One region of the Bacillus sp. FSL K6-6540 genome, then DNA from elsewhere that is predicted to be linked to it. Evidence: a T-box and tRNA genes for the amino acid it is inferred to sense, from the RefSeq annotation. Region 1 holds a T-box; the other regions hold tRNA genes.
The links. A T-box is a leader RNA that pairs with one kind of tRNA and senses whether it is charged. The one in region 1 lies ahead of thrS (threonine--tRNA ligase), so its partner is inferred to be a tRNA-Thr.

Region 2: it has a tRNA-Thr gene. The T-box ahead of thrS (threonine--tRNA ligase) is inferred to sense a tRNA for this amino acid. The anticodon was not compared.
Region 3: it has a tRNA-Thr gene. The T-box ahead of thrS (threonine--tRNA ligase) is inferred to sense a tRNA for this amino acid. The anticodon was not compared.

What each region holds. Positions count from the first base shown of each region.
Region 1 covers NZ_JBBOXH010000002.1:509,549-513,510, reverse strand. The annotation lists gene MHH82_RS35020 (Rrf2 family transcriptional regulator) at 1-97, shown strand, start outside; gene MHH82_RS35015 (MFS transporter) at 97-1,506, shown strand; T-box leader at 1,553-1,781, shown strand; T-box leader at 1,815-2,036, shown strand; gene thrS (threonine--tRNA ligase) at 2,090-3,962, shown strand, end outside.
Region 2 covers NZ_JBBOXH010000001.1:162,123-166,084, reverse strand. The annotation lists gene MHH82_RS00785 (ABC transporter ATP-binding protein) at 1-640, opposite strand, end outside; gene MHH82_RS00780 (PucR family transcriptional regulator) at 749-1,963, opposite strand; tRNA gene MHH82_RS00775 (tRNA-Lys) at 2,116-2,188, opposite strand; tRNA gene MHH82_RS00770 (tRNA-Tyr) at 2,196-2,281, opposite strand; tRNA gene MHH82_RS00765 (tRNA-Phe) at 2,294-2,366, opposite strand; tRNA gene MHH82_RS00760 (tRNA-Asp) at 2,573-2,649, opposite strand; tRNA gene MHH82_RS00755 (tRNA-Thr) at 2,663-2,738, opposite strand; tRNA gene MHH82_RS00750 (tRNA-Val) at 2,763-2,838, opposite strand; tRNA gene MHH82_RS00745 (tRNA-Met) at 2,848-2,924, opposite strand; tRNA gene MHH82_RS00740 (tRNA-Ser) at 2,957-3,048, opposite strand; rRNA gene MHH82_RS00735 (23S ribosomal RNA) at 3,129-3,962, opposite strand, start outside.
Region 3 covers NZ_JBBOXH010000002.1:1,022,217-1,026,178, reverse strand. The annotation lists rRNA gene MHH82_RS37745 (16S ribosomal RNA) at 1-1,329, opposite strand, end outside; tRNA gene MHH82_RS37740 (tRNA-Ala) at 1,502-1,577, opposite strand; tRNA gene MHH82_RS37735 (tRNA-Pro) at 1,586-1,662, opposite strand; tRNA gene MHH82_RS37730 (tRNA-Arg) at 1,690-1,766, opposite strand; tRNA gene MHH82_RS37725 (tRNA-Gly) at 1,798-1,872, opposite strand; tRNA gene MHH82_RS37720 (tRNA-Thr) at 1,933-2,005, opposite strand; tRNA gene MHH82_RS37715 (tRNA-Asn) at 2,008-2,082, opposite strand; rRNA gene rrf (5S ribosomal RNA) at 2,128-2,243, opposite strand; rRNA gene MHH82_RS37705 (23S ribosomal RNA) at 2,299-3,962, opposite strand, start outside.

The DNA.
Region 1 (3,962 bases):
AGAATCCTTGCAGCATGTCATGGACAGAGTCGGGGAATTGTATGATCTTGAAAAAATAGATGATTGGGTAATCAAGCAAGTGAAAGGGCAATTGTAATGAAAAATAGCGGGTCTATACAAGAATCAACATCATCAACAGGCATATCCGTGCTGATCGTGCTTGCACTTGGTTTCCTCATGGCAACTCTTGATGTGACCGTTGTGAATGTGGCGATGGCTGATATGAAAAACACTCTTTCAATGTCACTTTCAGGTGTAACGTGGGTTGTGGACGGGTACATTCTTACTTTTGCGTCGCTTCTGCTGGCGGGCGGAGCCTTGGCTGACCGTTTCGGCTCGAAGACGATCTATATCTTGGGTCTAGCTGTTTTTGTTCTCGCCTCTTGTCTATGCGCTGCATCCTTTAATGGGCAGATGCTGATTGTCGGACGTCTCATACAGGGAATTGGGGCAGCATTGTTTATGCCAAGCTCACTCAGCCTTTTGGCTGCCTCTTACCCTGATGAGCGGGTACGGGCGAGAATGTTTGGGCTGTGGGCCGCGCTTGTTTCCGCCGCTTCAGGCCTTGGGCCCTTTATCGGGGGCGTGCTGGTAGAGTTGGCGGGCTGGCAGAGTATTTTTCTAATCAATGTGCCAATAGGGGCTGCTGCGCTCATTTCAGCTTACCGAATCCTCAGCCGCGTTCCGGGAAAAAGCAGCCGCGTGAACATCATCGGGCATCTGCTTGGCATGATGGCTCTCGGGTTTCTTTCCTATGCTTTGATACAGGGGCCTTCAGCGGGCTGGCGCTCGCCAGTGATTCTTGCAGCATTTACTGCAGCGATTTTGGCATTTGTGCTGTTTTTGCTGCGGGAAATTTCTGCAAAAGCACCCATCCTGCCGGCGTCCTTATACAAAAACGGCCGCTTCTCAGCTGCCCAATTTATCGGGTTTTTGCTGAATTTCGCCCTTTTTGGAGGCATGTTTATGCTCAGCCTTTTTTTGCAGGAAGCAGGAGGCGCAAGTTCCTTTATGGCTGGAGTGGAGCTGCTGCCGATGATGGCGGTCTTCGTGATCGGCAATCTGCTGTTTGCCCGTCTGGCGAATCGGTTTGAAGCCGGTCAGCTTATGTTTGTATCAATGGCGGTCAGCTGTATCATTGCATTGCTGTTGTTTGTGCTGATTTCTCCGGATTTTCCTTATTGGCAGCTGGCGGTGTTGATGTCTGTTATGAACCTCTGTACCGGTATTACAGTTCCTGCCATGACAACTGTGATCATGCAGGCTGCCGGGCAAAGACATACGAATATCGCCGGTGCGGCGTTAAATGCAAACCGGCAAATCGGAGCCTTGGTCGGCGTAGCGATAACCGGGGTGATCATTCATCTGTCCGCCACTTGGTATGCTGGTGCCGGGTTTACGTTTTTGATGATGGGAGCGGCATACAGCCTCGCTGCATTGCTTGTATGGCTGTTTCTGGCTGCCCATAACGGGACTGCCGCGTCAGAAAAAAATGTAAATCACTGATTGCGCTTTGTGGGAATATATAGTAAGATATAAAAAATTATTGAAACAACAGGCACTGATAAGGACACGAGATGCTTTTTACGGTTTCCAGAGAGGGAAGGACAGCTGAGATCTTCCTAACGCAGGGAAAGCAGCTTACCGCCTTTGAGCCGTATCGGGGAAAACAAGTATCTGATACCGTCATGCTGCGTTACAGCATCTTTAAGCCGATCACCATGTGTAATTGATCGGGAATTTGGGTGGAACCACGGATGATCAACACATTCGTCCCTTTTAGAGGGATGGGTGTGTTTTTTTATTTGAATTGAATACATGCGAAGAAAAGGACATGAATGATAGTTACGGTTTTCAGAGAGGGAAGGAAAGGTGAGAGCTTCCCAGCTTAGGAATATCATTTACCACCTTGGAGCAGCATTGGGGAACTGAAGTAACCAATGCCGTCTATGCTGCGTTACAGCACCGAGCCGACAACATAGTATTTGTCGGGAACTTGGGTGGAACCACGGGTTAATCACACACTCGTCCCTATCTGCGGGACGGGTGTGTTTTTTTATATATAACAATGAATAAGGAGTGTTCTAAAATGAGTAAACATGTACACATTCAGCTTCCGGACGGACAGATCCAGGAATATCCGAAAGGCATCACAATCAAAGAAGCGGCTGGTTCTATCAGTTCCAGTCTGCAAAAGAAAGCGGCCGCAGGTCAGGTCAACGGCAAGCTTGTTGATCTCAGTTTCAAGCTGGAGGAGGATGCTGAGCTTTCGATTGTCACACTCGATTCACAAGAAGGCTTGCAGGTGCTTCGCCACACAACAGCGCACGTGCTGGCCCAAGCAGTAAAACGGCTGTACGGCGAAGTGTCATTGGGGGTAGGGCCTGTGATTTTAGACGGCTTCTACTATGACATGAAGCTGGGGAAAAGCTTGGCATCAGGAGACTTAGAGGCCATCGAAAAAGAAATGAAAAACATAATAAATGAGAACCTTGAAATCAAACGTATAGAGGTTTCTTACGAAGAAGCTGAAGAGCTGTTTGCACAAAAAGACGAGCGGCTCAAGCTTGAGATTTTAAAGGATATTCCGCGCGGGGAGGATATCACACTGTACCAGCAAGGGGAATTCGTTGACCTGTGCCGAGGGCCGCATCTTCCTTCTACAGGGATGATCAAGGCGTTCAAACTGACAAGAGTATCAGGCGCTTATTGGCGCGGAGACAGCAAAAATGAAGTCCTGCAGCGGGTGTACGGGGTTGCCTTTCAAAAGAAAAAAGATTTGGATGCGCACCTGCATATGCTGGAAGAAGCGGCAAAACGAGACCATCGCAAGCTCGGCAAACAGTTAGGGCTGTTTATGTTTTCTGAAGAAGCGCCGGGGATGCCGTTTTATTTGCCGAAAGGGCAGATTGTCCGTAATGAGCTGGAGCGCTTCTCGCGTGAGCTGCAAACAAATGCCGGCTACGATGAGGTGCGTACGCCGTTTATGATGAATCAGCGGTTATGGGAGCAGTCAGGCCATTGGGACCATTATCGCGACAATATGTACTTTTCAGAAGTGGATGATACAAGATTCGCAATGAAGCCGATGAATTGCCCCGGCCACATGCTCATTTTTAAAAACAGCCTGTATTCTTATCGGGATCTGCCAATTCGCATGGCGGAATTCGGACAGGTGCACCGCCATGAATACAGCGGCGCTTTAAACGGAATGCTTCGCGTTCGGACGTTCTGTCAGGATGACGCCCATATTTTCGTTCGGGAGGATCAGATTGAGAGTGAGATCAAAGAAGCGATTCGGCTGATTGATGAGGTATATCGGACATTTGGTTTCGTGTATTCTGTTGAGCTTTCGACTCGCCCGGAGGATTCATTAGGCGATGACAGCCTTTGGGAAGCGTCGGAACGTGCCTTAGCACGCGTCCTAGAGGAGCTTGGCCTCTCTTATGAGATCAATGAAGGCGATGGGGCGTTTTACGGGCCGAAAATTGATTTCCACATAAAAGATGCCCTGAAACGGAGCCACCAATGCGCGACAATTCAGCTTGATTTTCAAATGCCGGAAAAATTTGATTTAACATATATCAACGAACTCAATGAGAAGGTTCGTCCCGTTGTCATCCACAGAGCGGTTTTCGGCTCAATCGACCGTTTCTTCGGCATTTTGATCGAGCATTACGGCGGGGCTTTTCCAGTCTGGCTCGCACCGATCCAGGTTCAAATCATACCGGTTTCGCACGTTCACTTAGACTATTGCAGAAAGGTGCAGGCGGAGCTGAAGCAGGCGGGGATAAGAGCCGGCATTGATGAGCGCAATGAGAAGCTGGGCTATAAAATCAGAGAATCGCAGGTGCAAAAAATTCCGTGCGTGCTGGTGCTTGGAGATCATGAGGAGCAGGAGGATGCGGTAAACGTCCGCCAATTCGGATATCAGCAGAATGAACAAGTTCCTTTTCAGACAT
Region 2 (3,962 bases), on a different contig from region 1:
TGATGCCATCCTGCATAACAACGATACGGTCACCCATCGTCATAGCTTCTGTTTGGTCATGCGTTACATAGATACAAGTGGTTTCAAGACGCTTCACCAGCTTAGTAATTTCAGCACGCATCTGACCGCGGAGCTTCGCATCCAAGTTGGAAAGCGGCTCATCCATCAAGAAGACTTGTGGATCACGGACAATTGCACGGCCCAAGGCAACACGCTGACGCTGACCACCGGAAAGAGCTTTCGGTTTACGCTCGAGCAAATGCTCGATATCCAGGATTTTCGCTGCTTCACGTACACGCTTATCGATTTCGTCTTTCTTCACTTTACGGAGTTTCAAACCGAATGCCATGTTCTGATATACGTTCATATGCGGATACAAGGCGTAGGATTGGAATACCATCGCGATGTCACGATCTTTAGGTGCTACATCGTTAACAACGCGGTCGCCAATGTAAAGTTTACCCTCGGAAATTTCCTCAAGACCTGCGATCATACGAAGTGTCGTAGACTTACCGCAACCGGAAGGACCTACCAATACCAAGAATTCTTTATCTTTAATATCCAAATTAACGTCAATTACAGTTGCTTTATCCGCACCTGCATACTTTTTGTAAATATGCTCTAAGCGTACACCAGCCATGTGCATTTGCCCCCTCATATGAATGTTATGAAATCGAATACAATTAATTTATAATCTTATATTACCCCATAGGCACCTGACTTGCTATACACAATCTGCACAAAAAACCTATTTCCTTTTCGTCACTTTATACAATAGAAGCGTTATTTTCACCAATACCGCGTCACTGAAGCTGCGAACGTCAAGCCCCGTCTCCTGTTTGATCTTATCCAGTCGGTACAGCAGCGTATTTCGGTGAATATACAGGTGTTTGGCCGTCTCGCTCACATTGCAGTCCAATTCAAAAAAAGACTCCAGCGTCGATAAAGTCTCACTGTCCTCGAATAAGTCGGTATGTCCGGCAGCGTACTCCCGCAGGAATTGATTCCGTTGATACTCAGGAATGCTGTAGACCAGACGTTCCAGATGAAGACCGGTCGACAGATGAATATGCTCCTTGACCTGAAAAGTACGCCCGATGGTCATGGTCTCTCGCAGCATGCCAACCGTCTGCGGCAAAGCATGAAGCGCATTGACTGCCGGGATCGCCGAAATATGAAAATCGCCCACCCATTCCGTTGAAATGAGCTCGTACAGCCCCATACAGAATAAGGACAGCAAATCCTGATCGGCTTCCGAGGATGCTTCCTCTTTATCATCCGTCGTTATGCCGCCCAACAGCTCTTGATTGGCAAGGATAATCCATTCCTTATCCAGCAGCGGCACAAGAACGATATCCCCGTCAAAATAACTGCGCAACAACCGCAGCAGCGCTTTATAACTTGGCGTGGGAGCATGCTCGCTCTCATGAATGAGTAGAAAGGGGACCATTTCCTCCGTCAAGCTTGTCCGAATCAGCATCTCATCCGGTAGTTCAGCAAGCAGCTCGCCGGCTTGAAGGCGCTCTTTCAACCAACCGCCCAACTGCTGGGCGCGCCGTTCTTCTTCAACCTTGGCTGCATTCTTTGACATCGCGCCTGAAGGCGCTTCCTGAAGGTTCGCCAATAAAAGAGCGACAAGCCCAATCTCCGACTCCGTCAAAGCATTGGAATCCGCCACGAGGACTCGGCTCAGATCCTGTTGATTAACGGGAAACCAAATCTCACCAAGCTCCTTATGCACATAAGCACCATCAACCATTCGTGTTGTGTTTGAGCTTACTTTTTCTCCATGGCGATTTGAACTTGCAGCACTTTCTTCTCGACCTAATCGGTCACCGTATCGCGAAGTGATCGCCATCGATTCCGTGAGCCATAGCGATTCCTGCTCATTCAATGTTTTTAAGCCGAGTGAGGTACCCAAGGTCTGCTCCAGTTTCTGAACGATATGCTCCATCTCCACCATTGATGACTCCACCACTTTATCGTTTTTTCTTATTTTATCATATCATCCTGCACAAACGACAATTCCTTCTCTTTAAGTCCGTGTGCCTTGGGAAATAGTTCAGTAAACACAACACAAAAAGAGCCGTCAACAACGTTGACGACCCTTTCGGATGAGCCATGAAGGACTCGAACCTTCGACACCCTGATTAAAAGTCAGGTGCTCTACCAACTGAGCTAATGGCTCTTATTACTGGTGGAGGATGATGGATTCGAACCACCGAACTCGGACGAGAACAGATTTACAGTCTGCTGCGTTTGGCCACTTCGCTAATCCTCCAAAATATAAAGGTGGCTCGGGACGGAATCGAACCGCCGACACGAGGATTTTCAGTCCTCTGCTCTACCGACTGAGCTACCGAGCCAAACATGAATAACATTAAAATAAAGTGCGGAGTGCAACACTTCCCACTTTAATCTGTGGAAAACCGACCATTTTTATTCCTTAAGAGTAATAATGGCGGAACTGACGGGATACTCTCTCTTCGTTCGAGACTGCGAAGTCTGTGCTAACGAGGATATGCTCCGACGAACCCGGTTATGGATTCTCATCCCTGAAGCTTGTAAATAATGGCGGAACTGACGGGATTCGAACCCGCGATCTCCTGCGTGACAGGCAGGCATGTTAGGCCTCTACACCACAGTTCCGCATTATTAAAGATGGTGCCGGCGAGAGGACTTGAACCCCCAACCTACTGATTACAAGTCAGTTGCTCTACCAATTGAGCTACACCGGCATGGTAAGGTAATAAAAATATACATGGTGGGGGCTGAGGGGATCGAACCCCCGACCCTCTGCTTGTAAGGCAGATGCTCTCCCAGCTGAGCTAAGCCTCCAGGTATGTATGGTAGCGGCGGAGGGGATCGAACCCCCGACCTCACGGGTATGAACCGTACGCTCTAGCCAGCTGAGCTACACCGCCATATAAACCTTATTGCATCCAAGTTATTCAAATGGCGGAGAGAGAGGGATTCGAACCCTCGCACCGCTTACGCAGTCTAACCCCTTAGCAGAGGGTCCCCTTATAGCCACTTGGGTATCTCTCCATCATAACTTGTATGCAGTTACAGAGATTGATTCCCTGAAAACTAGATACGAAACGAATTTGCAGCACATTGAAATATATTTGGATAAGCCCTCGACCGATTAGTATTGGTCAGCTCCATGCATTGCTGCACTTCCACCTCCAACCTATCTACCTCGTCGTCTTCAAGGGGTCTTACTAATTGGGAAATCTCATCTTGAGGGGGGCTTCACGCTTAGATGCTTTCAGCGCTTATCCCGTCCGTACGTAGCTACCCAGCCATGCTCCTGGCGGAACAACTGGTGCACCAGCGGTACGTCCATCCCGGTCCTCTCGTACTAAGGACAGCTCCTCTCAAATTTCCTACGCCCACGACAGATAGGGACCGAACTGTCTCACGACGTTCTGAACCCAGCTCGCGTACCGCTTTAATGGGCGAACAGCCCAACCCTTGGGACCTACTTCAGCCCCAGGATGCGATGAGCCGACATCGAGGTGCCAAACCTCCCCGTCGATGTGGACTCTTGGGGGAGATAAGCCTGTTATCCCCAGGGTAGCTTTTATCCGTTGAGCGATGGCCCTTCCATGCGGTACCACCGGATCACTAAGCCCGACTTTCGTCCCTGCTCGACTTGTAGGTCTCGCAGTCAAGCTCCCTTATGCCTTTGCACTCTTCGAATGATTTCCAACCATTCTGAGGGAACCTTGGGGCGCCTCCGTTACTCTTTAGGAGGCGACCGCCCCAGTCAAACTGCCCGCCTGACACTGTCCCCGTACCGGATCACGGTACCAGGTTAGAACCTAGATACGATCAGGGTGGTATCCCAACGTCGCCTCCACACAAGCTGGCGCTCATGCTTCTTAGGCTCCCACCTATCCTGTACAGATCGTACCCAAATCCAATATCAAGCTGCAGTAAAGCTCCATGGGGTCTTT
Region 3 (3,962 bases), 510 kb from region 1:
AGTCGAGTTGCAGACTGCGATCCGAACTGAGAACAGATTTGTGGGATTGGCTTAACCTCGCGGTTTCGCGCCCTTTGTTCTGTCCATTGTAGCACGTGTGTAGCCCAGGTCATAAGGGGCATGATGATTTGACGTCATCCCCACCTTCCTCCGGTTTGTCACCGGCAGTCACCTTAGAGTGCCCAACTGAATGCTGGCAACTAAGATCAAGGGTTGCGCTCGTTGCGGGACTTAACCCAACATCTCACGACACGAGCTGACGACAACCATGCACCACCTGTCACTCTGCCCCCGAAGGGGACGTCCTATCTCTAGGATTTTCAGAGGATGTCAAGACCTGGTAAGGTTCTTCGCGTTGCTTCGAATTAAACCACATGCTCCACCGCTTGTGCGGGCCCCCGTCAATTCCTTTGAGTTTCAGTCTTGCGACCGTACTCCCCAGGCGGAGTGCTTAATGCGTTAGCGCAGCACTAAGGGGCGGAAACCCCTAACACTTAGCACTCATCGTTTACGGCGTGGACTACCAGGGTATCTAATCCTGTTCGCTCCCCACGCTTTCGCTCCTCAGCGTCAGTTACAGACCAGAGAGTCGCCTTCGCCACTGGTGTTCCTCCACATCTCTACGCATTTCACCGCTACACGTGGAATTCCACTCTCCTCTTCTGCACTCAAGTTCCCCAGTTTCCAATGACCCTCCCCGGTTGAGCCGGGGGCTTTCACATCAGACTTAAGAAACCGCCTGCGAGCCCTTTACGCCCAATAATTCCGGACAACGCTTGCCACCTACGTATTACCGCGGTGCTGGCACGTAGTTAGCCGTGGCTTTCTGGTTAGGTACCGTCAAGGTACCGCCCTATTCGAACGGTACTTGTTCTTCCCTAACAACAGAGCTTTACGATCCGAAAACCTTCATCACTCACGCGGCGTTGCTCCGTCAGACTTTCGTCCATTGCGGAAGATTCCCTACTGCCGCCTCCCGTAGGAGTCTGGGCCGTGTCTCAGTCCCAGTGTGGCCGATCACCCTCTCAGGTCGGCTACGCATCGTCGCCTTGGTGAGCCGTTACCTCACCAACTAGCTAATGCGCCGCGGGTCCATCTGTAAGTGGTAGCCGAAGCCACCTTTTATGTTTGAACCATGCGGTTCAAACAACCATCCGGTATTAGCCCCGGTTTCCCGGAGTTATCCCAGTCTTACAGGCAGGTTACCCACGTGTTACTCACCCGTCCGCCGCTAACATCAGGGAGCAAGCTCCCATCTGTCCGCTCGACTTGCATGTATTAGGCACGCCGCCAGCGTTCGTCCTGAGCCAGGATCAAACTCTCCGATAAAGTAGTTTGACTGACTACGCACATCGCTGTACGATTTTTAAAAACTGAATTAACAGGTACGTTTTGTCTTGTTTAGTTTTCAAAGATCATTTGTTTGTCCGCTTTGTTAAAGCAACTTTATTAGTATACAACGTCACTTCTTCAAAGTCAACAACTTTTTTAAAAAAACTTTTGGTGGAGCCTAGCGGGATCGAACCGCTGACCTCCTGCGTGCAAAGCAGGCGCTCTCCCAGCTGAGCTAAGGCCCCATAAAAAATGGTCGGGAAGACAGGATTCGAACCTGCGACCCCATGGTCCCAAACCATGTGCTCTACCAAGCTGAGCTACTTCCCGATTTCCTATCTATTCTATTAAAAGATATGGCGCGCCCGAGAGGAGTCGAACCCCTAACCTTTTGATCCGTAGTCAAACGCTCTATCCAATTGAGCTACGGGCGCAATTTAATTTACAATATCCCGTTGGGATAAATGGAGCGGAAGACGGGATTCGAACCCGCGACCCCCACCTTGGCAAGGTGGTGTTCTACCACTGAACTACTTCCGCATATCGCAATAAAAAAAGCTTTCTCCTTATGAGAAACCTTGGTAATAATACATTTAATAAAGCTTCCAAGCGGGCTCGAACCGCTGACCTCTTCCTTACCATGGAAGTGCTCTACCTGCTGAGCTATGGAAGCAATGGCTCCGCAGGTAGGATTCGAACCTACGACCGATCGGTTAACAGCCGATAGCTCTACCACTGAGCTACTGCGGAATAATATAAAGCTTCATAAACAAACATGGTAGAATTAATAAATCTGCTTGGCGGCGTCCTACTCTCACAGGGGGAAACCCCCGACTACCATCGGCGCTGAAGAGCTTAACTTCCGTGTTCGGTATGGGAACGGGTGTGACCTCTTCGCTATCGCCACCAAACAAATTGAGAGTGTTCTCTCAAAACTAGATAACAGATGTGACATCATTCAAAAATATGGTTAAGTCCTCGATCGATTAGTATCTGTCAGCTCCATGTGTCGCCACACTTCCACCTCAGACCTATCAACCTGATCATCTTTCAGGGATCTTACTTCCTTGCGGAATGGGAAATCTCATCTTGAGGGGGCTTCATGCTTAGATGCTTTCAGCACTTATCCCGTCCGCACATAGCTACCCAGCGATGCCCTTGGCAGAACAACTGGTACACCAGCGGTGCGTCCATCCCGGTCCTCTCGTACTAAGGACAGCTCCTCTCAAATTTCCTGCGCCCGCGACGGATAGGGACCGAACTGTCTCACGACGTTCTGAACCCAGCTCGCGTACCGCTTTAATGGGCGAACAGCCCAACCCTTGGGACCGACTACAGCCCCAGGATGCGATGAGCCGACATCGAGGTGCCAAACCTCCCCGTCGATGTGGACTCTTGGGGGAGATAAGCCTGTTATCCCCGGGGTAGCTTTTATCCGTTGAGCGATGGCCCTTCCATGCGGAACCACCGGATCACTAAGCCCGACTTTCGTCCCTGCTCGACTTGTAGGTCTCGCAGTCAAGCTCCCTTGTGCCTTTACACTCTGCGAATGATTTCCAACCATTCTGAGGGAACCTTTGGGCGCCTCCGTTACCTTTTAGGAGGCGACCGCCCCAGTCAAACTGCCCACCTGACACTGTCTCCCCGCCCGATAAGGGCGGCGGGTTAGAAGGTCAATACAGCCAGGGTAGTATCCCACCGATGCCTCCACCGAAGCTGGCGCTCCGGTTTCCAAGGCTCCTACCTATCCTGTACAAGCTGTACCAACATTCAATATCAGGGCCGCAGTAAAGCTCCACGGGGTCTTTCCGTCCTGTCGCGGGTAACCTGCATCTTCACAGGTACTATAATTTCACCGAGTCTCTCGTTGAGACAGTGCCCAGATCGTTGCGCCTTTCGTGCGGGTCGGAACTTACCCGACAAGGAATTTCGCTACCTTAGGACCGTTATAGTTACGGCCGCCGTTTACTGGGGCTTCAATTCGCACCTTCGCTTACGCTAAGCGCTCCTCTTAACCTTCCAGCACCGGGCAGGCGTCAGCCCCTATACTTCGCCTTACGGCTTCGCAGAGACCTGTGTTTTTGCTAAACAGTCGCCTGGGCCTATTCACTGCGGCTCTCTCGGGCTTGCACCCTAACAGAGCACCCCTTCTCCCGAAGTTACGGGGTCATTTTGCCGAGTTCCTTAACGAGAGTTCTCTCGATCACCTTAGGATTCTCTCCTCGCCTACCTGTGTCGGTTTGCGGTACGGGCACCTCTCACCTCGCTAGAGGCTTTTCTTGGCAGTGTGGAATCAGGAACTTCGCTACTATATTTCGCTCGCCATCACAGCTCAGCCTTATGGGAAACGGATTTGCCTATTTCCCAGCCTAACTGCTTGGACGCGGATATCCAATACCGCGCTTACCCTATCCTCCTGCGTCCCCCCATTGCTCAAATGGTGAGGAGGTGGTACAGGAATATCAACCTGTTGTCCATCGCCTACGCCTTTCGGCCTCGGCTTAGGTCCCGACTAACCCTGAGCGGACGAGCCTTCCTCAGGAAACCTTAGGCATTCGGTGGAGGGGATTCTCACCCCTCTTTCGCTACTCATACCGGCATTCTCACTTCTAAGCGCTCCACCAGTCCTT